Regions from separate parts of the Psychrobacillus sp. FSL K6-4615 genome, predicted to be linked through region 1. Evidence: predicted binding sites of a transcription regulator. Region 1 holds the regulator's gene; the other holds the start of a gene.

Region 1 (3,426 bases):
TCGCGAATCATGGATTGTGCAAGTACTGTAGCAGTTGTTGTACCGTCACCAGCGATATCGTTTGTTTTAGAAGCAACTTCTGCCACTAATTTAGCACCCATGTTTTCGAATGCATCTTCCAATTCGATATCTTTTGCAATTGTTACACCATCATTAGTAATAAGTGGTGAACCAAATTTTTTCTCTAGAACAACGTTACGTCCTTTTGGTCCAAGTGTTACTTTAACAGCATCTGCAAGTTTATCCACTCCACGTAGCATTGCACTACGAGCGTCTTCACTGAATTTAATTTCTTTAGCCATGTGTATAGTTACCTCCTGAATATATTTTGTAAAGTTTTATTATTAGCCAATTACAGCTAGTACATCGCTTTCGCGTAATATTAAATAGTCGTTGTTGTCATATTTCACTTCTGTACCTGAATATTTAGAGAAGATGATACGGTCTCCCTCTTTAACGTCAAGTTCAACGCGAGTGCCGTTTTCAAGTACTCGTCCAGTACCTATAGCAACAATTTTTCCCTCTTGCGGTTTTTCTTTAGCAGAGTCTGGAAGTACGATGCCAGATGCTGTTTTTTCCTCAGCTTCGATTAATTCGATTATGATACGATCACCTAATGGTCTTAACAAGTGAAACTACCTCCCTAAAATAGTAAAATGTAATATTATTAGCACTCTTACTCTTTGAGTGCTAACACACTTATAATAATAATTAATCACAGAACATTTTGCAAGTGAGAAGGTATCTTTTTCTTTTATTTCCTATTTCCTATACAATAAAAGGAGAAGGTACATACAGAGAGGAATCAAACTGTTCATGAAACAACAAAAAACCGGTATCTACATTTTAATTGTTTATTGTATTATGCAGTTATCAGGAGCTGTGTTTGCACCGCTTCTTTATAAGTTATTAGAAACTATGGAAATAGAAAATGCGGCCCTCATTGCTTCTGGATGGTGGGTATTTCTTAGTATGGGGATCGCCACATTAATCACCTTGTTCATTATTAAGAAAGACAATAATTACTTAAAACCGTTAAAAGGCAAGTCTAGTCCACTCCTTCAAACAGTTGGTTGGGGAGTTATCGGTTTTTTCCTAGTCCTTTTAGGTCAAGCTTATGCAGCTAACATTGAACAAAAGTTTGGTGTGGATCCTGGATCAGAGAATACAACCCAGTTTATCGAAATCGCCCAAGCTGTACCATTAGCTATTTTTTCCATCGTTATTTTCGCTCCTATTTTAGAGGAGCTCATATTCAGACGCATAATCTTCGGAACATTATTACCAAAAACTAATTTCTTTGTAGCTGCTTCTGTTAGTGCGATTGTATTTGGAATTATTCACTTTGACTTTACGCACATACTACTATATGCAGTATCAGGATTTATATTCTCCTTTATCTATTACAAGACGAAAAGGATTATAGCGTCTATGATTTCCCATATGCTATTAAATGGATTCGTTGTACTCGTTCAATTTTACGGAGATGAAATCCAGCAATTTTTGAAGCAATATTCCAATATGCAGTTAATATTCTTTCAATAGTACCCTCCTATAACTTCTAGTCCTCAATAAAAAGCCTTTGACCCATTAGCATTGTGGTCAAAGGCTTCTTTAGTTATTCAGTATGTTCGTTTCTTATGAGATAAATCAAGGTTTGCAATTCAACAGATAAATCGATTGTGTGTACACGGATCGCATCCGTTGTTTGAATACGAATTGGTGTAAAGTTTAGTATCCCTTTAATAGACGAAGTCCCTAGTTGGTCTGCTACTTGCTGTGCTGATCTACTCGGTAAAGTGAAAATAACTAACTCAATTCCATATTCCTCTAGTTTTTCTAGCATAACACTAGAATGATATACAGGTATATCACTAATAGTCGTTCCCTCAACAGGTGCCTTTGTATCAAAAGCTACGACAATCTTAGTGTTATGATTTTTTTGGAAGTTATACTTCAAGAAAGCAGTTCCCAAACTACCAACACCAATAAGCGCGACATTCGCTGCCTCATCCTGATCAAGTGTTTTACGGAAAAACTCCAGTAACGTTGGTACTTCATAGCCGTAACCCTTTTTCCCGAGAGCACCAAAATGAGAGAAATCTCTTCTAATTGTTGCGGAATCAATCTTCATCGCTTCACTCAATTCCTGTGAAGAAACTCTTTTATGTCCAGCATTATCAAAGCTTTGTAAAAATCTATAATATAATGGAAGTCTTTTTGTAGTTGCTTGAGGAATTCTTGGTATATCTGGTTTCATAAAAATCCTCCTAGTTTAGTCAAACAAATCGTTTTTATCTTACTAGACATTTCTACCATTGTAAAGCTATGGCGTTGCAACAACAAGCCCTATCTATTACACTTAAGTTAGAATTGAGGTGCGAATACTGTGATCGTTTTACAAGTCAATCAAATAACAAAATCCTTTAACGGTGAAGATATATTAACAAACGTAAAGCTAGAGGTTCAGGACAGAGACCGGGTCGCCCTTGTTGGCAGAAACGGTGCTGGAAAATCTACTTTACTTAAAATAATCGCTGGTGAAATGTCATACGATTCAGGCGAAATCATTATGCCCAAAAATATTCGTCTTGGCTATCTAGAGCAACATGCAGGTCTAGAATCTAAGCTGACTATTTGGGACGAAATGAAGACTATTTTTAGTCATCTCATTAACTCAGAAAAAGAGCTTCGTTCCTTAGAATCACAGATGGCTGATCCTTCTGTATATGAAGATACCGAGGCTTATGCAAGAGTGGCAGCAACGTACGATGAATTGCAATTAGCTTTCAATGAAGCTGGTGGTTATCGCTTCGAATCTGATATTCGATCTATCCTACATGGCATGCAGTTCTTCCCAGAAGATTATGAGAAGCCAGTGCAAGCATTGTCTGGTGGTCAAAAAACGAGACTAGCATTAGCTAAAATGCTTTTAAGTAAGCCAGACTTACTTATCCTCGATGAGCCTACCAACCATTTGGACATTCAAACATTAAGCTTTTTAGAAAATTATTTAAAGAATTATAATGGCGCTGTTCTTATCGTATCGCATGATCGTTACTTTTTAGATCAGGTAGTTACCTTTGTGTATGAGGTATCTCGTCATAATGTAGCAAGATTTGTTGGAAACTATAGCTCTTACTTAACGCAAAAAGCAAAAAACTATGAATTAGATAGTAAGAAATATGAAAAACAGCAAGAGGAAAAAGCAAAGCTAGAGGAGTTTGTTAGTAAAAACCTAGCTCGTGCCTCTACGACTAAAATGGCCCAATCTAGACGGAAGGTTATTGAAAAAACAGACTGGATGGATTCCCCAGATGGCGATGAAAAATCTGCTTCATTCGGATTTACTATCGACCGACCTAGTGGGAATGACGTTCTCCGCCTAGAGGAAATTGCAGTCGGTTATCCAAAAAATACAGTTTC
Region 2 (3,426 bases), 1.5 Mb from region 1:
ACTGTAAACCTAGCATCATTCCATGGTAGTTTTTTGAACCAACCGAATAATCCACGACCACCCAGTTGTCTTCCTCGTAACTCAAAAGTAGCGAACATAGAGAAAGCCGTTAACAATGAAGGGATAACAACCATCATTGTTAATACTACTTGTAAGAACTTCCAGAACGAATCAATCCCGGGTTCTGTCAATTGATGATGGAAACCAACAGGAATGGAGAAGAGTAAAAATAACATAAAGGAAAGCCTTGCTAATGCATCAGAGAATATTTTCCCTCCAATGATCTTAGGAATAACAACATACCAAACCATATAGGCAGGTAACAACCAGAAGTACACTAATGGATGACCGAAATACCAGAATAATGTACGAGAAAGCAATACATCAACCTTATCCACCCATCCTAATGACCAAGGAATTAGTTGGAATACTACTTCTACAGCTACTCCTAAAGAACAGATAATCCACATCGCCAAATTGACAATTACCATAAATGATAAGAGTGGGCTAGGTTGCCCTGGATTTGCTTTACGCCATTCCACATATTTCATAATCTGTGCAATAGCTACTATCCATGACCCAACTACAACTAGTGCCATACCTACGTAGAAAATCCAATGTGCTTGAAGTGGTGCGTAAAAAGTATACAATACAGAAGCTTCATTGAGTAATACCATTATGGAAGCAGCAACTGTACCTGCAGTCATTACCCAGAAACCAATCCACCCGACTAATCGTTGTTTGTCTGATAACGTACCGGATGTTTTACTAATTGCAGCAATTTGAAAACCTAATATAAAATAAGTTGTTAAGATAAGACCTAATAAAACCCCATGGATAGTTAATACTTGATAATAGCCAATCCCCCAAGGGAGTGTAAATTGACCTGAGCGGACAAGGACTTGTAATAATCCACAAAGCCCCCCGATGAATAAAGCGATAAATGCTACATATATATGAGCTAGTGCCAGTTTCCCATCGCGTCGATCAACTCTTACAAATTCTTGTGCTTTTTCTTTAATCGTTGTCATTTTACTCTACCACCTTTAACATGGACGTCATTGTGGTATGTCCTACGCCACAATATTCATTACATAAAATTAAAAATTCACCAGGTTTGTCAACTGTTGTTACATATTCCGAAACATAACCTGGCTCTAGAATCATATTAATATTAGTTCCAGCAACTTGAAATCCATGAACTACATCTTTAGTAGTTGCTATGAACTTTATGGTCGAACCTAAAGGTACTTCTATTTCTGGTGGATTATAATAGAACGCAGACGCTACAAGAACTACTTCATAATCCCACTCTTCACCTTCTACTTTATGAACTCCTGGTTTATTAAAAGGAGCTATCTCATCAACTCGCTCAGGGTCGATATAAATTTTCCCGGAAGGGGGATGGGAACCATAATGAAATGCACTAAAACCGACGATAGTTAAAAATAATACCAATGAGCTAATCCCAAATGTTAGCCACCACTTTTCATACTTATGAATATGCATAAGTCTTAAACCTCCAATTTAAATTCAAAATCTGTCTATGAATAAGTAGAATGCCAAGAACCAAGTAACTAATATAAATGCGCCAACTAAACCTACGGAATAAAGTGTCCCTTTTAAATCAGAGTCTTTTTCTTTCTTTTTCGACATTTACTTACACCTCCTTCTACTAAACTCTATAGTCTCATCATAAATATAATAGTCGTGAGATGATGTGATAAAAATCACACATACGGTTATTAACTGTGAAATATATGTGAAATCTGGTATTTTTGGAACACAATTACCTTCCTGTAATGATTTTAAGCAAAAAAAAAGAACCTTCCTATTAAAAGGAGGCTCCGTTTTCTATTCATCTATCGTTAAGATTATGGTCATTTCACCTATATTTTCAATTTCTACAGGCAGTCTAAAAGCATGTTGGAAACCATATAACCTGCTAGTACCAACAATAACAGTAGGTGGAGTAATATCAATTTCAACTCCACTTGAAGCAACGGAGGTACATAGATTACCTGCTATCATATTCCCGAGTTCACCTGTAAATGATTCGAGCATTTCACCTTCTAATGGCATTCCGAACATAGTAGCTCCAATTGCTGAAAAGGCTTCAGCCGTAGAGTCAATAATAATTCGCCCTTTAATATCACCGATGATTCCGATAAGTACGCCCATTTCCTTTTGCACAAATGGTTGAACCATCAGGGAAGGTGACTTTATATCCATTGAAATTGGTATAACTGACTTTAAGGATTGGATTGTTCCATTTAAAATTGTTTGAATATGTTTAGTAGTACTCATTTTAACCCTCCAACTAGTATAGATGTATCAATTTTAACATGTTATATAGGAAAAAAGAATAGGTATTGTAGAAATTTAAAATATACTATGGTATTATGTCAATGAGAATGAATATCAAATTCAGTTGAGAGGGCGATTATTTTGTTAGCTATTTTCATTGGATCAGCTATTTTAGTTTATGGTGGGGTAACGGCATATATTTTAAAATCTATAGCTCCTAAAGCGAAAACAATATGAAACAAAGACGAAATGACTTTATTTGTGAAAACAAGTAGAGTCATTTTTAAAAGTTTAGGAAAGTATTTAAAAATTTACGATGAACACTGTACGATTTTATCCTTTTAACTTTGACCACTCTTATCATTTAAGCGAGAGGCTACGCGAAATCTTATGATTGAGTACTACTCCCTATTTTGATCGGAGCGCAAGGCGGCGACTCAATCAGGATAGCTTGAGCTGAAGACCCCGCAGGAGCATAGCGAACGAGGAGGGTGAAGCCAAGCTTGCGGAAAGCGTCCGCCTGAAGCGGAAATCAGCAGTGGTCTTCATTCTTTCAAGTAGTCCGAGTTCTGAATTTAAGAAAGGGCAGGAAGCCGTGCCCATGGAAAGCGACCACTCGGAGCGGAAATTGACGGTATATCTACGTTTCAGTTCCTTAAGGACCGGACATCTTTTTGCTCGGTTTTTCTTATTAACTAAAAGAGTGAAAGAATATTGTTTTAGGCTTTAAAACTTTGCTATGATAGATGTACATTGTCGAATTATGAAGGAGATTAACTTTTTATATGCAGAACTCAAATGAATTACAAATGATAAAAGAACAAAATGCTTTACTAGCAACGATTTTCCAACAGAATAATGATGATGAACGCTATCGTAAGTCTAAATTATTTGCAGGAAAATTAGAAAAAGGCACATTTACTATCGCTTTTGCAGGTCACTTTTCTGCAGGGAAATCTAGTATGATTAATGCCTTAGTTGATGAGCAAATACTGCCAACTAGCCCGATTCCAACCTCTGCAAATATTGTGACGGTTCAAAATACAGAAGAAAATTATGCTCTTGTTCACTTTGTGGATCAACCACCTGTTAGATTTTCAGGGGAGTATGATATTCAAT

The links. The regulator Rex, encoded in region 1, represses fermentation and respiration genes when NADH is low (regulators of the CRP and FNR family bind a similar motif). The targets are predictions, from matches to a motif close to TTGTGAAATATTTCACAA.
Region 2: MKX53_RS07840 (cytochrome c oxidase subunit 2A) is a predicted target of Rex. The motif match lies at 1,719-1,736, and genes of this name have one in related genera.

The regions. Positions count from the first base shown of each region.
Region 1 is NZ_JBBOYQ010000001.1:3,091,815-3,095,240, forward strand. Features, by position in the region: gene groL (chaperonin GroEL) at 1-302, opposite strand, end outside; gene groES (co-chaperone GroES) at 345-629, opposite strand; gene MKX53_RS15450 (CPBP family intramembrane glutamic endopeptidase) at 817-1,545, shown strand; gene MKX53_RS15455 (redox-sensing transcriptional repressor Rex) at 1,619-2,260, opposite strand; gene MKX53_RS15460 (ABC-F family ATP-binding cassette domain-containing protein) at 2,390-3,426, shown strand, end outside.
Region 2 is NZ_JBBOYQ010000001.1:1,623,777-1,627,202, forward strand. Features, by position in the region: gene MKX53_RS07830 (b(o/a)3-type cytochrome-c oxidase subunit 1) at 1-1,031, opposite strand, end outside; gene MKX53_RS07835 (cytochrome B5) at 1,033-1,509, opposite strand; gene MKX53_RS07840 (cytochrome c oxidase subunit 2A) at 1,534-1,656, opposite strand; gene MKX53_RS07845 (chemotaxis protein CheX) at 1,855-2,307, opposite strand; gene MKX53_RS07850 (dynamin family protein) at 3,093-3,426, shown strand, end outside.